Regions from separate parts of the Streptomyces sp. C genome, predicted to be linked through region 1. Evidence: riboswitches for the same ligand, from Rfam matches in the RefSeq annotation. Region 1 holds a riboswitch; the other holds the start of a gene.
What was found. A riboswitch is a leader RNA that binds a small molecule or an ion and turns the genes downstream of it on or off. The one in region 1 is predicted to bind ZMP and ZTP.

Region 1 (7,575 bases):
CCGTGCGCGGCGTGGACCTGCACGCCGTGGAAGCCCGCTTCCTCGGCCCGGCCGGCGGTGAGGGCGAAGCGGGCGATCGTCGCCTCGATGTCGTCCTCGGTCATGGCGGTGGGGTGGGCGAAGCGCTTGGTGTGCTTGCCGAGGCTGATGGGGACGGCGGAGGGGGCCCAGGCGGTGCCGGGCATGTCGGAGCCGACCTGGCGGCCGGGGTGGTTGATCTGCATCCAGACCCGGGCGTCGCCGGAGGCCGCGGCGGCGGCCCAGCGGCGGAAGGGCTCCAGCGGGGAGTGCTCGTCGAGGACGACGGTGCCCGGGGAGGTCAGGGCGCGCCGGTCGACCATCACGTTGCCGGTGATGACCAGTCCCGCGCCGCCGCGCGCCCAGCGCGCGTACAGCCGCTCCATGCGCTCGTCGGGGAGCTGGCCGGGCTGGGCGGCGAAGCTCTCCTCCATGGCGGCCTTGGCGAGACGGTTGGGAAGGGTGGTGCCGCCCGGCAGGTCGAGCGGTGTGAACAGGTCCATCCGAGTCCCCCAAGCTTGTGGCGCGGCCGTCACGCGGGGCCGCGCCACAAGATGATCGCCTCAGAGGTCCGCGAGGTCCAGCCCGGCCTGGGCCGCGGCGGCCTGGACGGTCTGCTCCAGCAGGACCGCGATGGTCATCGGGCCGACGCCGCCGGGCACCGGGGTGATGAGGGAGGCGCGGGCGGCGGCCGACTCGAAGTGGACGTCGCCGACGTTGCCCTCGTTGTAGCCGGCGTCCAGGACGACCGCGCCGGGCTTGATGTCCTCGCCCCGGATGAACTCGGCCTTGCCGACGGCGGCGACCAGGACGTCCGCCTGGCGCACGATCGAGGGCAGGTCCTGGGTGCGGGAGTGGCAGTAGGTGACGGTGGCGTTCTTCTCCAGCAGCAGCATCCCGGCCGGCTTGCCCAGGATCGCGCTGCGGCCGACGACGACGGCGTGCTTGCCGGTGAGGTCCACGTCGTACTCCTCCAGCAGGCGCATGATGCCGCCGGGGGTGCAGGAGACGAAGCCGGGCAGGCCGAAGCCCATGGCGGCGAAGGAGTGCATGGTCACTCCGTCGACGTCCTTGCCGGGGGCGATGGCCTCGAAGGCGGCGCGCTCGTCGATGTGGTGCGGGACGGGGTGCTGGAGCAGGATGCCGCTGATCTCCGGGTCCTCGGAGAGGGCGGTGATCGCTGCGACGAGCTCCTCGGTGGTGGTCTCCGCCGGCAGCTCCACGTGGCGGGAGGTGATCCCGGCCTTGGCGCAGCGGTTCTGCTTCATCTTGACGTAGGTCACGGAAGCGGGGTCCTCGCCGACGAGGACGGTGGCGAGGCAGGGCGCGGTGCCGGTGCGCTCGGTGATCTTCGCCGCGAGGGCGGCGGTCCGCTCGGACACGCGGCGGGCGAGGGCGGTGCCGTCCATGAGCTGGGCGGTGGCGGTGGGGGCAGTCGTCACGGGGTCTCCTGAACGTCGCTGCGGATCGCGGTTCGCTGATCGCGTTTCGCCCAGGCGCGCGGCAGACGACGTACGTACCGTGGAGGCGTACGCCGGGCCGCTCCCCGGTGGTGATCCACCCGAACGCCAGTCACGGCCCGGGGCCCACTGTAGTCGACATATCCGGTGGATGACCGGGGCCCGAGCTGGGACGATCGAGACATGACGCGCACTTTCGACCATCTCGTCGCCGAGGCGGAGTCCGTTTCCGTCGACGGCTGGGACTTCTCCTGGCTCGACGGCCGGGCCACCGAGCAGCGGCCCTCCTGGGGCTACCAGCGGCTGCTGCGCGAGCGCCTGGCGACCGTCCGCTCGGCCCTGGACATCCAGACCGGCGGGGGCGAGGTGCTCGCCGGAGCGGGCCCGCTGCCCCCGCTGACGGCCGCCACGGAGTCCTGGCCGCCGAACATCGACCGGGCCACCCGGCTGCTGCACCCGCTGGGCGCGGTGGTGGTGGCGGACACCGACGAGCCGCCGCTGCCCTTCGGGGACGGGGCCTTCGAGCTGGTCGCCAGCCGGCACCCGGTGACGATCTGGTGGGACGAGGTCGCGCGCGTGCTGGCACCGGGCGGCACCTACCTGTCGCAGCAGGTGGGTCCGGCGAGCGTCTTCGAGCTCGTCGAGTACTTCCTCGGCCCGCAGCCGGAGGAGGTCCGCCGGGCCCGCCACCCCGACGACGCGGTCGCCGACGCCACCCGGGCCGGACTGGAGATCACCGATCTGCGCTCCGAGCGGCTGCGTACGGAGTTCCACGACATCGGTGCCGTGATCTACTTCCTGAGGAAGGTGATCTGGATGGTTCCCGGCTTCACGGTCGGCCAGTACCGGGAGCGGCTGCGCGAGCTCCACGAACGGATCGAGCGTGAGGGTCCGTTCGTCGCGCACACCGCCCGTTTCCTGATCGAGGCCCGCAAGAAGGAGTGACCCGGGGGGCGGACGGATCCACGCCGGATCGGTTGCACGGCCACAGCGTGGCGCAGGTCACTCAATTCAGCGCGTAACGAATCGACTCGGGCAGGCGATGAACCGACAGGTGTCCTCGCGCGGCCCCGGAATACAGACCCGCCCGGGTCTGTTTCCCGAGTCCGCGCGATGATGTCCCGCCCACTCCTTATCTGTTCGCAACGAGAGGCTCCTTGTGTCGCTCAGCCCGTCCCGTACGTTCCCTCCGGAGATCGCCGAATCCGAGGCCCTGGTCGCGCTCGTCGAGCGCGGCCGCGAGCAGGGTCACATCAACGGTGACGATGTCCGCCAGGCCTTCGAGGCCGGCCGCATCCCGGTGGACCAGTGGAAGCGGGTCCTGCGCAGCCTGAACCAGGTCCTGGACGAGGAGGGCGTCGCCCTCCACGTCAGCGCCGCCCCCGCCACGAAGGCTGCTGCCAAGAAGCCCCGCAAGGCAGCTGCCGCGCCGGCCCGCACCGTGACGAAGAAGGCGGTCGCCCCGCCGCGCCCGATCGGCGCGCGCAAGGCCTCCGCCACCGCTCCCGCCCCGGCCGCCGCCGCGGCGATATCCGCTCCGTCGGCCGCCGCGTCGGAGGAGGTGTCGGCCGAGGCCGTCGCCGAGCCGAAGAAGCGCGTGGTCAAGAAGGCCGCCGCCAAGAAGGCAACGGCCACCAAGAAGACCGCCGCCTCGAAGAAGGCCGGTGCCAAGGACGCCGACGACGCCGAGAACCCGGCCGTCGAGGGCGAGGACTGGGCCGTCGAGGACCTGGCGGACGAGACCGAGGAGGAGGCGCCCAAGGCGGGCGGCCAGGGCTTCGTGCTGTCCGACGACGACGAGGACGACGCCCCGGCGCAGACGGTCATGGTGGCCGGTGCCACCGCCGACCCGGTCAAGGACTACCTGAAGCTGATCGGCAAGGTGCCGCTCCTCAACGCCGAGCAGGAGGTCGAGCTCGCCAAGCGCATCGAGGCGGGCCTGTTCTCCGAGTACAAGCTCGAAGAGGAGGAGGACCACAAGCCCGCGTTCAAGCGCGAGCTGGAGATCCTCGTCGAGGACGGCCGCCGGGCCAAGAACCACCTGCTGGAGGCCAACCTCCGCCTCGTGGTCTCGCTGGCCAAGCGCTACACGGGCCGCGGCATGCTCTTCCTGGACCTGATCCAGGAGGGCAACGTCGGTCTGATCCGCGCGGTGGAGAAGTTCGACTACACCAAGGGCTTCAAGTTCTCCACGTACGCGACCTGGTGGATCCGGCAGGCGATCACGCGTGCCATGGCCGACCAGTCGCGCACCATCCGCATCCCCGTCCACATGGTCGAGATCATCAACAAGCTCGCCCGTGTGCAGCGCCAGATGCTCCAGGACCTGGGCCGCGAGCCCACCCCGGAGGAGCTGGGCAAGGAACTCGACATGACCCCCGAGAAGGTCATCGAGGTCCAGAAGTACGGCCGCGAGCCGATCTCCCTGCACACCCCGCTGGGTGAGGAGGGCGACAGCGAGTTCGGTGACCTCATCGAGGACTCCGAGGCGGTCGTGCCGGCCGACGCCGTGTCCTTCACCTTCCTCCAGGAGCAGCTCCAGTCCATCCTGGGCACGCTCTCCGAGCGCGAGGCGGGCGTGGTCTCCATGCGCTACGGCCTCAACGACGGCCAGCCGAAGACGCTGGACGAGATCGGCCGCGTGTACGGGGTCACCCGTGAGCGCATCCGCCAGATCGAGTCCAAGACCATGTCGAAGCTGCGCCACCCGTCGCGTTCGCAGGTCCTGCGCGACTACCTGGACTGATCCGGTCCCGGTTCCCGACACACGAGAGGCCCGCGCCGTCACGGCGCGGGCCTCCGCGTTTCTCCCCGCCCCGGGGGGTGCTTCAGTGCTCCAGGAGGTGCTTGAGCTTCTCCTCGCTGCGCGGCATCTCCTTGCGGATCCTGGGCTTGACCACCAGGGGGACCAGTCCCCGGCCCAGGCCGTGGCCCTCGAAGTCCACCGACAGGGTCACGCGGGAGCGCGTCCCGTTGTCGAGGGGTTCGATCCTTCCGTGCACGTCGGGCCGGACCGGGCCGTCGACGCCGTGGACGTGCCAGCTCCGCGGCGGGTCGAGCTCGGTGAACTCCACGGTGGTGGGGATCCGCCGCTTGCCGAACTGCCGCGTGATGGCGACCCTGGAACCGACGTGCACGGGCAGGTCGCCCACGGGGACGGCGGCCACGGCGCTGTCCTGCCACTCGGGCAGGTGCGTGGGGTCCGTCACGTAGGCGAAGACGTCCTCGGGCCTGCGGTCGATGTCGATGGTGTTGCTGATCGCGGACATGGCGACCCCTCGGAGCCCCCCTGGCCGGTCTTTTCTTCCAAATTACTCCGCGGCCGTACCGGCCGCGCGGCGCTTGCGGGCGGCCATCAGCGCGTAGACGAGGACGCCCGCGAAGAGGAAGAGCACGCCCTGGTAGACGGCCGCGTAGCCGGACCCGGCGACCAGCCACATCGAGAAGGCGAAGGCCGCTCCGGCGAGGACGGCGTCGCGGACCAGCCGCCCGCGCCGGACCCGTTCGCCCTGGCCGGAGGCCAGGAAGTACAGCTGGGCGGCGGTGGAGAGCAGGTAGGGGACGGTCGCGGTGAAGGTCGTGATCAGGACGAGCGACTCGAAGACCGCCGCCGAGCCGGCCGTGTAGTTGTAGACCGTCAGCGCGGAGGCCAGGACGACCGTGACCACGACGCCGACGACGGGAACACCGCGCTGCTTCTTCTCGAAGGCCTTCGGGAAGAGCCCGTCCTTGGCGGCCGCGTACGGGGTCTGCGCGCTGAGCAGGGTCCATCCGTTGAGGGCGCCGAGCATCGAGACCACGGCCGCGCCGGCGACGAGGGTGCCGCCCCAGCTGCCGCCGAACATCACGTTGACGGCGTCCGTGAAGGGGGCCTCGGAGGAGACCAGCTTGTCGTGGGCGACCAGGCCGAAGACGGACAGGGTGCCGAGCAGGTACACGGTGGCGGCGCCGATGGTGCCGAGGACGGTGGCCCGGCCCACGTTGCGCGCCGGGTCGCGGACCTCGCCCGCGCTGACGGCGGCGGACTCGACGCCGATGTAGCTGAAGAGCAGGATCGCGGCGGAGGCGGAGACGGCTCCCACGGGGTTCTGGTCGGTGGCCTGGAAGGGGCCGAGGTTCGCCGGGTCGAAGAAGAACAGTCCGCCCACGGCCACGAGCAGCAGCGGGACCAGTTTCAGGACGGTCGCGACGACCTGGACGGCGCCCACGTACCGGGTGCCGGCCAGGTTGGAGAGGGCGGGCAGCCACTGCACGGCGAGGGCGGCCAGGCACATGGTCCACCGGTGCTCCCCGACGGCCGGGAACAGCACCGCGAGGTAGCCGACGGAGGCCACGGCGAGCGCGGCGTTCGAGACCCAGGCGGTCATCCAGTAGCTGTACGCGGCGAGGAAGCCGGCGAAGTCGCCGAAGGCGGCGCGCACGTACACGTACGGGCCGCCGGTCTGCGGGTGGCGCTGGGCGAGGCGGCCGAAGACGAGGGCGAGGGCGATCGCGCCGAGGGTCAGGACCGCGAAGGCGAGGAGGCTGATGGTGCCGAAGGGGGCGACCGAGGCGGGCAGCAGGAAGATGCCGCCGCCGATGACGTTGCCCATGACCAGGCAGACGGCGACCGGGAGGCCGAAGCGGCGGGCGTGCCGGTCTCCCTGGCGGGATGCCTGCGGGGATTCCTGCGGGGGTGCCTGCGCGGGTGCCGTTGCTTCGGCGGGCGGGGCTGCGGTGCTGGTCATCGGTGGTGCGCCTCTGGATGTCTCACATGCTGGGCAGGTCAACACATGGTTGACCACCGTGAAGTGGGCGCCAAATCACCGGGTTTCGTCCGGCGCGGGGACCTCTCCGGAAGGAAGGATTCCATCCGAAGGGGCTCCCGGCCGCGAATCATCCCGCGGGGACTCCGCGAGCGGCGGGATCCGTGGGGCCTGCGGAGCTTGTGGGACCTGCGGGGCCTGGAGGGCCAGCGGCACCTGGGGGCCGTCCGCCTCGCGCAGCCAGCGGCGCAGCACCGCGTGCACGGCCTCGGCGCCCACCGGCTCCGAATCCGGCTCCGACAGCACGGTCGGCCACATCAGGAAGGGGTGCGCCTGCTCCCCGCCCAGCCCGCCGTGCGAGCCGATCTGCTCCTCGAAGGCGTGCACGGTCCCGGTCTGCGGGTCGTACGCCGAGTTGACCATGATGTCGGCGACGTGCGGGAAGGAGTCCGTGCGGCGCACGGCCCGCGCCGCCCCCGGCCCGAACGGCGCCAGCAGCGCCTCCGCCTCCCCCGGTACGTCCAGCCGCGCCACCGCCCCGTCCGGGCCCAGCACCTCCCCGTCGACCAGCAGGAAGCCGATGCCCGGGTGGTTGGCCAGGGTGGGCAGCAGGGCGGGGTGGGCCCGCTCGATCAGCGCCCGCGACGCCCGCCCCGGCAGGTGCGGGAAGGAGATCAGGCCCAGGTTGCCCGACGCCAGCACCACCGGCCCTGGCCCCGGTCCCGGACGGGCCTCCTCCGCCTCCTCCTCCACCGGCCGGTGCAGGGCGGCGAGCACCGCCGCACGGGCCTCGGCCCCGCTGCGGGTGCGGCCGGCCCGGCGGGGGACGGGCAGCCCGCAGCCCGCCCGGACCAGGTCCTTCAGGCTGAGCCCGTACCGGCCGAGGAAGGTCTCCCCGGGGCTCTGGCCGTGGTCCGACAGCAGCACGACGCGGTACTCCCGGGGAGCGTGCTCGGCGACCCGGGCGATCAGCGCGAGGCTCCGGTCGAGGCGGGCGAGCACCCGGTCGGTGTCCCGGCCCCGCGGGCCCGAGTGGTGCGCGACCTCGTCGTAGGCGACCAGGTCGGCGTAGACGGCGGTGCGGCCGGCGAGCACGTCCCCGATCACCGCGGCGACCACCACGTCCCGCTCGACCACCGTCGCGAAGGCCCGGATCAGCGGATAGAGCCCGCCGCGCGCCACCCGGGGCAGGTCGCCGCGCAGCCGGGAGCGCAGCGACTGGCCGATCTCGCGGCCCACTTCGGCGACGAAGGACAGCGCGGTGCGCACGGCGTTGGCCGGGTCCGAGAAGTACGCGAAGTAGCCCGCGCGGGAGCGGTTGGCGCGGCCCCGCCGGGCCGCGACGGACAGCA
Region 2 (7,575 bases), 1.7 Mb from region 1:
CCATGTAGAAGGCGTCGTGCGTCTCCTGGAGGGCGACGTACTGGCGGATCGCTCCGAGGTAGTTCCCGAGGTGGAACGAGCCGGAGGTGGGCTGGATGCCGGAGAGCGCGCGAGGACGGTCAGAAGCCATGGCCCCATTCTTCCACCTGCCGAAGCCGCCTCCGTGCGGCGGGCCGGTGCGCTGCCGCTGCGCGGGGCCCGGTTCCCCTACCCGCCCTTCGCCCGTTCCCCGGGGCTCCGCCCCGGACCCCCGCGCCTCAAACGCCGGCGAGGCTGGAAGTTGCCGGCGTTTGAGGCGCGGGGTCAGGGGAGGAGCCCCTGGGAACGGTGGAAGGGCGGGTAGGGGACCCTGCCCCGCGCAGCGGCCCACCCAGCCGCACCCGACCACCGGCCCCAGCCACCGGAACCGGCCCCGCCCCGCCGGCCGACGGACGGAGTCCGGCGCAGCGCCGCGAAGCCGGGGAGGCCGCCTGCGGCCGAGCCGCGCGAGCGGCGCGTTAAAGAGGGAGCCCCGGGGCCGGGAAGGCGGCCATCAGCTCCGAGACCTCGGCGCGGATGCCGGCGAGGGCCGGCTCGTCGGCCTTGGCGGCGGCGTCCACCGCGCGGGAGATCCAGTCCGCCACCACCGGCATGTGGGCGGCGGTCAGACCCCGCGAGGTCAGCGACGGTGTGCCGATGCGGATGCCCGACGGGTCGAACGGCTTGCGCGGGTCGAACGGCACCGTGTTGTAGTTCACCACGATCCCCGCCCGGTCCAGCGCCTTCGCCGCGACCTTGCCGGGGACGTCCTTGCCGGTGAGGTCGATCAGGATCAGGTGGTTGTCCGTGCCGCCCGAGACCAGGTCGAAGCCCCGCTCCAGCAGCGCCGCGGCCAGCGCCTTCGCGTTGGCCACGACCGCGTGCGCGTACGAGACGAAGGACGGCTGCGCGGCCTCGTGGAGGGCCACCGCGATGCCCGCCGTCGTCTGGTTGTGCGGGCCGCCCTGGAGGCCCGGGAAGACCGCCTTGTCGATGGCCTTCGCGTGCTCCTCCTTGCACATCAGCATCGCGCCGCGCGGGCCGCGCAGGGTCTTGTGGGTGGTCGTGGAGATCACGTCCACGTGGCCCGCCGGGGAGGGGTGGGCCCCGCCCGCGATCAGGCCGGCGATGTGGGCCACGTCCGCGACGAGGACCGAGCCGGCCTCCTCGGCGATGGAGGCGAAGGCCTCGAAGTCGATGGTGCGGGGCAGGGCCGTACCGCCGCAGAAGATGATCTTCGGGCGTTCGGCCAGGGCCAGTGCCCGCACCGCGTCGTAGTCGATGAGGCCGGTGTCGGCGCTCACGCCGTACTGGACGCCGCGGAACCAGGAGCCCGTGGCCGAGACGCCCCAGCCGTGCGTCAGGTGGCCGCCCATCGGCAGGGCCATGCCCATCACCGTGTCGCCGGGCTTCGCGAAGGCCAGGTAGACGGCCAGGTTGGCCGGGGAGCCGGAGTACGGCTGGACGTTGGCGTGGTCCACCCCGAACAGGCCCTTGGCCCGCTCGACCGCCAGGGCCTCGACGCGGTCGACGTTCTGCTGGCCCTCGTAGTAGCGGCGGCCCGGGTAGCCCTCGCTGTACTTGTTCTGCAGGACGGTGCCGGAGGCCTCCAGCACGGCCGCGGAGACGTAGTTCTCGCTGGGGATCAGCCGCAGGGTCTCCGCCTGGAGGGTCTCCTCGGCGGACACGAGCGCGGCGAGCTCGGGGTCGGTGGCGTACAGGGCGGGCTGGCGGTGGTGCGCGGTCATCGCGGCTCCTCCGGGGTCGATGTCGAATCTCGTCCCCGCGAGGCCCAGGCGAGCGGCCCTGTGTGCGGTCGTGCGCGCACGACTCCCCCGGAGTTGGTTCTCCGTACGCCAGTCGCCGTGCGTACCGAACACCATAGCGGGCGCGGCACCGCGGAGGTTTCCGGTTCCACGATCCGAGCGACGATACAAAGGACGTCACCCACGTCACCCGCGCCACCAGCCAGACGGACGATCGGAGACCCCGTGTCGAGAACTGCTGATGCCATCCGCTCCGCCGACGAACACAGCGCGCACAACTACCACCCCCTGCCGGTCGTCGTCGCGTCGGCGGAGGGGGCGTGGATGACCGACGTGGAGGGCCGCCGGTACCTCGACATGCTCGCCGGGTACTCGGCCCTCAACTTCGGCCACGGCAACCGCAGGCTGATCGACGCCGCCCGCGCGCAGCTGGAGCGGGTCACCCTCACCTCCCGCGCCTTCCACCACGACCGCTTCGCCGACTTCTGCGCCGAACTCGCCGCACTGTGCGGCAAGGAGATGGTGCTGCCCATGAACACGGGCGCGGAGGCGGTGGAGACGGCGGTCAAGACGGCCCGCAAGTGGGGGTACGAGGTCAAGGGCGTCCCGGACGGCCAGGCCAAGATCGTCGTGGCCGCGAACAACTTCCACGGCCGTACGACGACCATCGTGTCCTTCTCCACCGACCACGAGGCCCGCGACCACTACGGCCCCTACACGCCCGGCTTCGAGATCGTCCCGTACGGGGACCTGACCGCCCTCGACGCCGCGGTCACCGCCAACACCGTGGCCGTGCTGCTGGAGCCGGTCCAGGGCGAGGCCGGGGTGCTCGTCCCGCCGGCCGGATACCTGGCCGGGGTACGCGAACTGACGCGCCGGCGGAACGTGCTGTTCATGGCGGACGAGATCCAGTCGGGCCTGGGCCGCACCGGCCGGACCTTCGCGTGCGAGCACGAGGGCGTCGTGCCCGACGTGTACGTCCTCGGCAAGGCGCTCGGCGGCGGGGTCGTGCCCGTGTCGGCCGTCGTCGCCGACCGGGACGTGCTCGGCGTGTTCCGCCCCGGCGAACACGGGTCCACCTTCGGCGGGAACCCGCTCGCCTGCGCCGTCGCGCTGGAGGTGATCGCGATGCTGCGTACCGGCGAGTACCAGCAGCGGGCCGCGGAACTCGGCGACCACCTGCACCGGGAGCTGAACCTGCTCGTCGGCGGCGGCGCGGTGACCGCCGTACGCGGACGCGGGCTGTGGGCGGGGGTGGACGTCGCCCCGGCGCTCGGGACGGGCCGCGAGGTCTCCGAGAAGCTGATGGGGCTCGGCGTCCTGGTCAAGGACACCCACGGATCGACGATCCGGATCGCGCCGCCGCTGGTGATCTCCAAGGAGGACCTGGACTGGGGGCTCGACCAGCTGCGGTCGGTCCTCTCCGCGTGACGACCCGGCGGGGCGGGACCGGACCGGTCCCGCCCCGCCGGGGGTCCCGGTGCTGCGGTGGACAGGGCGGGCGGCCCGCCGGACGATGGGAGGGCCCGTACGGGTGCGCGTCCCCGGTCTTTCCCGGGCCGACCCTCCGATGGGAGTCCCCCATGCACCGACGCAACCGACACGTACTGCTCCGCGCCGCCCTGGCGTCCTCTCTCGTCCTGGGCGGCGCCGCCGCCCTTGCCGTACCGGCCGCGGCCGCCCCGGCGGCGGTGCCCGCCGCGACCTGCACGGTCACCCCCGACCCGTCGGGGAACTTCGTCGTCATCACCGGCGAGGGGTTCAGCGCCCCGCGCACGCTCAACGACGGCGAGTCCACCGAACCCCTGAACATCGACGCGAACGGCAACTTCCGCGTCCAGCGCTTCCAGAAGAACGTCGACTACACCGTCCTCGCCGTCAACGAGGACCAGGACTTCGTCTTCGTGAACTGCAAGGTCGCGCAGGCCACGACCCCGACGAGCCCGTCCACCACCAACCCGAACTCACGGGAGTACAAGCGCGGTTACGCGGACGGGTTCACGGCGGGCACGAAGGCCGCGTCCCGGTCGGACTGCACCGTCCCGCCCCAGCCCGACAAGAGCCGGGACCACTCCAAGTCCTACTGGGAGGGCTGGAAGGCGGGCGCCGAGGCCTCCTACGACAAGTACTGCCCGAGTGACGAGTGACGAGTGACGAGCAGCAGCCCTACAGGATGACGTGCGGCAGGAAGCGGGCGTACTCGTCCGTGACCGGCCCCGCCGACTCCCGGATGCCCAGCCCCGCCGCCTCCTCCTCGACGACCCACGCCCCGAGCACCACGCGGTTGCCGTCGAAGTCGGGCAGCGGGGCCAGCGCCTGGAAGACGTACGTCTCCCCCTCGGCCGGGACGAAGGGCTCGCCCTCCCCGCCCGGCCCGTGCAGCGTGACCCCGGCGCCCTCCCGGCCCAGCAGCGGCTTGGCGGCGTACCCGCAGGTGCCGGCCAGCTCGCGGGGGCCGTCGAGGTAGGCGGGCAGCAGGTTGGGGTGCTCGGGGAAGAGCTCCCACAGGATCGCCAGCAGCGCCTTGTTGGCGAGCAGCATCTTCCACAGCGGCTCGATCCAGGCGGTGGTGCCCGAGCCGCCGCCGTGGTCGTAGGTGCCCAGCACCTGCGGGCCGAACTCGTCGGTGGCCAGCCACTCCCACGGGTAGAGCTTGAAGCAGCTGCGGATGAAGCGGAGCTTCTCGTCCACGAACCGGCCCGAGAGGCTGTCCCAGCCGATCGTCTCCACCGACAGCGCGTGCGTCTCCAGTCCGGCCTGCTCGGCGGTCTCCTGGAGGTAGGCGACCGTCATCAGGTCCTCGCCGAGCTCGTCGGTCTCGGAGTGCGCGAAGTGCACCGGGCCGGGCGGCAGCAGCTCGGCCTGGCGGCGCCAGGCCTCGACGAGCCGCTCGTGGAGGGAGTTCCACTGGTCGGCGCCGGGGAAGCGCTCCTCCATCCAGAACCACTGCGGGCTCGCGGCCTCCACCAGGGAGGTGGGCGTGTCGGCGTTGTACTCCAGCAGCTTGGCGGGCTCTCCGGCACCGTCGTAGCGCAGGTCGAACCGGCCGTAGAGGGAGGGCTGTTCGGCACGCCGGCGCCAGGACTCGGCGATCCGGGCGGCCAGCTTCGCGTCGGTGATGCCGAGGTCCGCGAAGCGGTCGTTGTCGACGATGTGCGCGGCCGCGGCCAGGCACATGGCGTGCAGCTCCTCGACGACCTCCTCCAGCGCCTCGACCTCCGGGAGCGAGAACGAGTAGTACGCGCTCTCGTCCCAGTAGGGGCGCAGGGAGTCGTCGGGGAAGCGGGTGAGGGGGTAGATCAGCCCCTGCTCCTCGACGGTCTTCTGCCAGTCGGGGCGCGGTTCGATGGTGTGCCGCTGCATGTGCGCTCAGCCGCCGGAGGAGCCGGAGCTGCTGTGGCCGCCGATGCCGCCGCGGGTGACGGCCGACTTGTCGAAGCTGCCGCCGGTCACCTTGCCGCCGCTGACCCTGCCGCCGTAGTAGTACGAGCCGCTGCCGCCGCTCTTGCACTCCTTGGAGTTCAGGTGGTCCAGCGTCTTGCGGGAGGCGCAGCGCTTGTCGGGCTCGTCGCTGCTCCCGCACGCCACGAGGGTGGCGGCGAGCAGGCCCATGCCGCCGAGGGCGACCGCGCCGGAGCGCATGCGTCGTCTGGTCGTGTTGCCGGTATCCATGGCCTGCACCCTAGAGCGGGGGTGCGGGGGGATGGAATCCGGCCGCCGTCACACCCTTGTCACGACGGGTGACTTACAGTCTGTTCGTGCTGATTGGGATGGTTTGCGCGCTGGGTGCGGCGGTCTGTTTCGGTACGGCGACCGTGCTCCAGGCCGTGGCGGCCCGGGCGGCGGCGGCGGGCGGGGCGACCGGTACGGGGACACTGTTCCTGAGGGCGGTGCGGCAGTGGCGGTACCTGGCGGGGCTCGGGCTGGACGCGGTCGGTTTCGTGCTCCAGATCATCGCCCTGCGGCACGTCCCGATCTACGCGGTGGGGGCCGCGCTGGCCGCGAGCCTGGCGGTGACGGCGGTGGTCGCGGCCCGGCTGCTGCGGGTGCGGCTGTCGCGGCTGGAGTGGGGCGCGGTGGGGGTGGTGTGCGCGGGGCTGCTGATGCTCGGGCTGGCCTCCGGTGAGGAGGGCTCGGGGACCGGGACGCTCGCGCTGGCGTGGGCCCTGCTCGCGGTGGCGGGGCTGGTGCTGCTCGTCGGCGCGGTGGCGGGGCGGCTGCCGGGCGGCTCGCGGGCGCTGGTGCTCGGGCTGGCGGCCGGGACGGGCTTCGGGGTGGTGGAGGTGGCCGTCCGCCTCGTCGACTCCGTCTCGCTGCGCGAGCTGCGCAACCCGGCGCTGTACGCGCTGCTGCTGGGCGGGGCGGCGGCGTTCCTGCTGCTCACCTCTGCCCTGCAGCGCGGCTCGGTCACGGCGGCCACGGCCGGCCTGGTCCTGGGCGAGACGGTCGGACCGGCGCTGGTGGGCGTGGCCTGGCTCGGCGACCGCACCCGCGAAGGCCTGACCTGGCTGGCGGTGGCCGGCTTCGCCGTAGCCGTGGCCGGCTCCCTGGCCCTGTCCCGCTTCGGCGAACCGGAGGCCTAGCCGGCCTTGACCCCGTCCAGGAACACCGCGAACGCCGCCGCGTTGAACGCCAGTACCGGGCCGCCGGGGGTCTTGGAGTCCCGGACGGGGACGGTGCCGGGGAGGTTGAGGGCGACCTCGACGCACGCGCCGCCGTTCTGGCTGTAGGAGGACTTTCGCCAGCGCGGGGGCGACGTCATGGGGCCTTGATACCCGCGACGAACGCCGAGAACGCCTCCGCCCTGAAGTTCAGCACCGGCCCGCCGGGGGCCTTGGAGTCCCGGACCGGGACGATTCCGGGCAGATTGACGGCGACTTCCACGCACTGGCCGCCGTTGTCGCTGTAGGAGGACGTGAACCAACGAGGGGATTCGGTCGAGGTCGTCACGGGGTGCCCTTTCGCAACGTGCTGATCATGGCCACGGAAGCCGCCTGGGACAGCGCCTCTGCCTGGAGCTGATGATAGGCCGTCAAGATCGGCAGCACCGCAGTGCTTTCCCGCTCAAGATAGCCCCGCTGGGCGGACTCGGCATACGACATGAGTGTCCGATCTGGCTGGGTGAGCACGGTGACCGGCAGGTTGAACGGCCGCCGCTCTCCCATGCCGAACGGCGCGACCTGGAGCACCGTGTTCGGCAGGTCCGCGAACTCGATCAGCCGCTCCAACTGCGCGTCCATGACCGCGGATCCGCCGATCGGCCTGCGCAGGCAGCTCTCGTCCAGGACCACGAAGACCAGGGGCAGCAGGCGCCGCACGAGGGAGGACTGCCGTTCCGCCACCAGCGCGACCCTCTCGGCTGCCTGGTCCGGCGTGATCGCACCGCGCCTAACCGCCGATTCGGCGAGGACCCTCGCGTACTCCGGGGTCTGCAACAGACCCGGGATGACACCCACCTCGTACAGCCGGATCTCCGCCGCACGCCCCTCGTACGCCACGAACTCCGGGAATCCCTCCAGCAGGCTGCCCTGCCGCATCTCCCGCCACTCCCGCTCGAACACGTCTCCAGTGCCGAGCGCCCTGTCCGCGTTACGCGCGAACGGCAAGGTCGGCACTTTGCGACCAGTTTCCACACCCGAGACATGGGTGCTCGAATACCCCATCCGCTCGCCCAGCTCGTCCTGCCGCCAGCCGCGCGTTACCCGCAAGCTGCGCAAGCGCGCACCGAACGCGGCCTGCGGCGAACTCTCCGGGTTCAGTTCCTTGATGTTCACGGGGCTCCCACCAACTT

Region 2: it holds a riboswitch for ZMP and ZTP, as region 1 does, so the genes downstream of both, glyA (serine hydroxymethyltransferase) here and SSNG_RS29050 (bifunctional 5,10-methylenetetrahydrofolate dehydrogenase/5,10-methenyltetrahydrofolate cyclohydrolase) in region 1, are expected to answer to the same signal.

What each region holds. Positions count from the first base shown of each region.
Region 1 is NZ_GG657750.1:6,469,302-6,476,876, reverse strand. It holds gene SSNG_RS29055 (NADH:flavin oxidoreductase/NADH oxidase family protein) at 1-521, opposite strand, end outside; gene SSNG_RS29050 (bifunctional 5,10-methylenetetrahydrofolate dehydrogenase/5,10-methenyltetrahydrofolate cyclohydrolase) at 582-1,427, opposite strand; ZMP/ZTP riboswitch at 1,502-1,604, opposite strand; gene SSNG_RS29045 (methyltransferase domain-containing protein) at 1,662-2,423, shown strand; gene SSNG_RS29040 (RNA polymerase sigma factor) at 2,638-4,224, shown strand; gene SSNG_RS29035 (SRPBCC family protein) at 4,307-4,747, opposite strand; gene SSNG_RS29030 (amino acid permease) at 4,790-6,205, opposite strand; partial or broken gene SSNG_RS29025 (alkaline phosphatase family protein) at 6,281-7,575, opposite strand, start outside.
Region 2 is NZ_GG657750.1:4,772,110-4,779,684, reverse strand. It holds gene trpS (tryptophan--tRNA ligase) at 1-130, opposite strand, end outside; gene glyA (serine hydroxymethyltransferase) at 498-1,766, opposite strand; ZMP/ZTP riboswitch at 1,802-1,892, opposite strand; gene rocD (ornithine--oxo-acid transaminase) at 2,010-3,215, shown strand; gene SSNG_RS21635 (hypothetical protein) at 3,368-3,931, shown strand; gene SSNG_RS21630 (glutathionylspermidine synthase family protein) at 3,951-5,147, opposite strand; gene SSNG_RS21625 (hypothetical protein) at 5,154-5,456, opposite strand; gene SSNG_RS21620 (hypothetical protein) at 5,555-6,367, shown strand; gene SSNG_RS21615 (DUF397 domain-containing protein) at 6,364-6,546, opposite strand; gene SSNG_RS21610 (DUF397 domain-containing protein) at 6,543-6,734, opposite strand; gene SSNG_RS21605 (helix-turn-helix transcriptional regulator) at 6,731-7,558, opposite strand.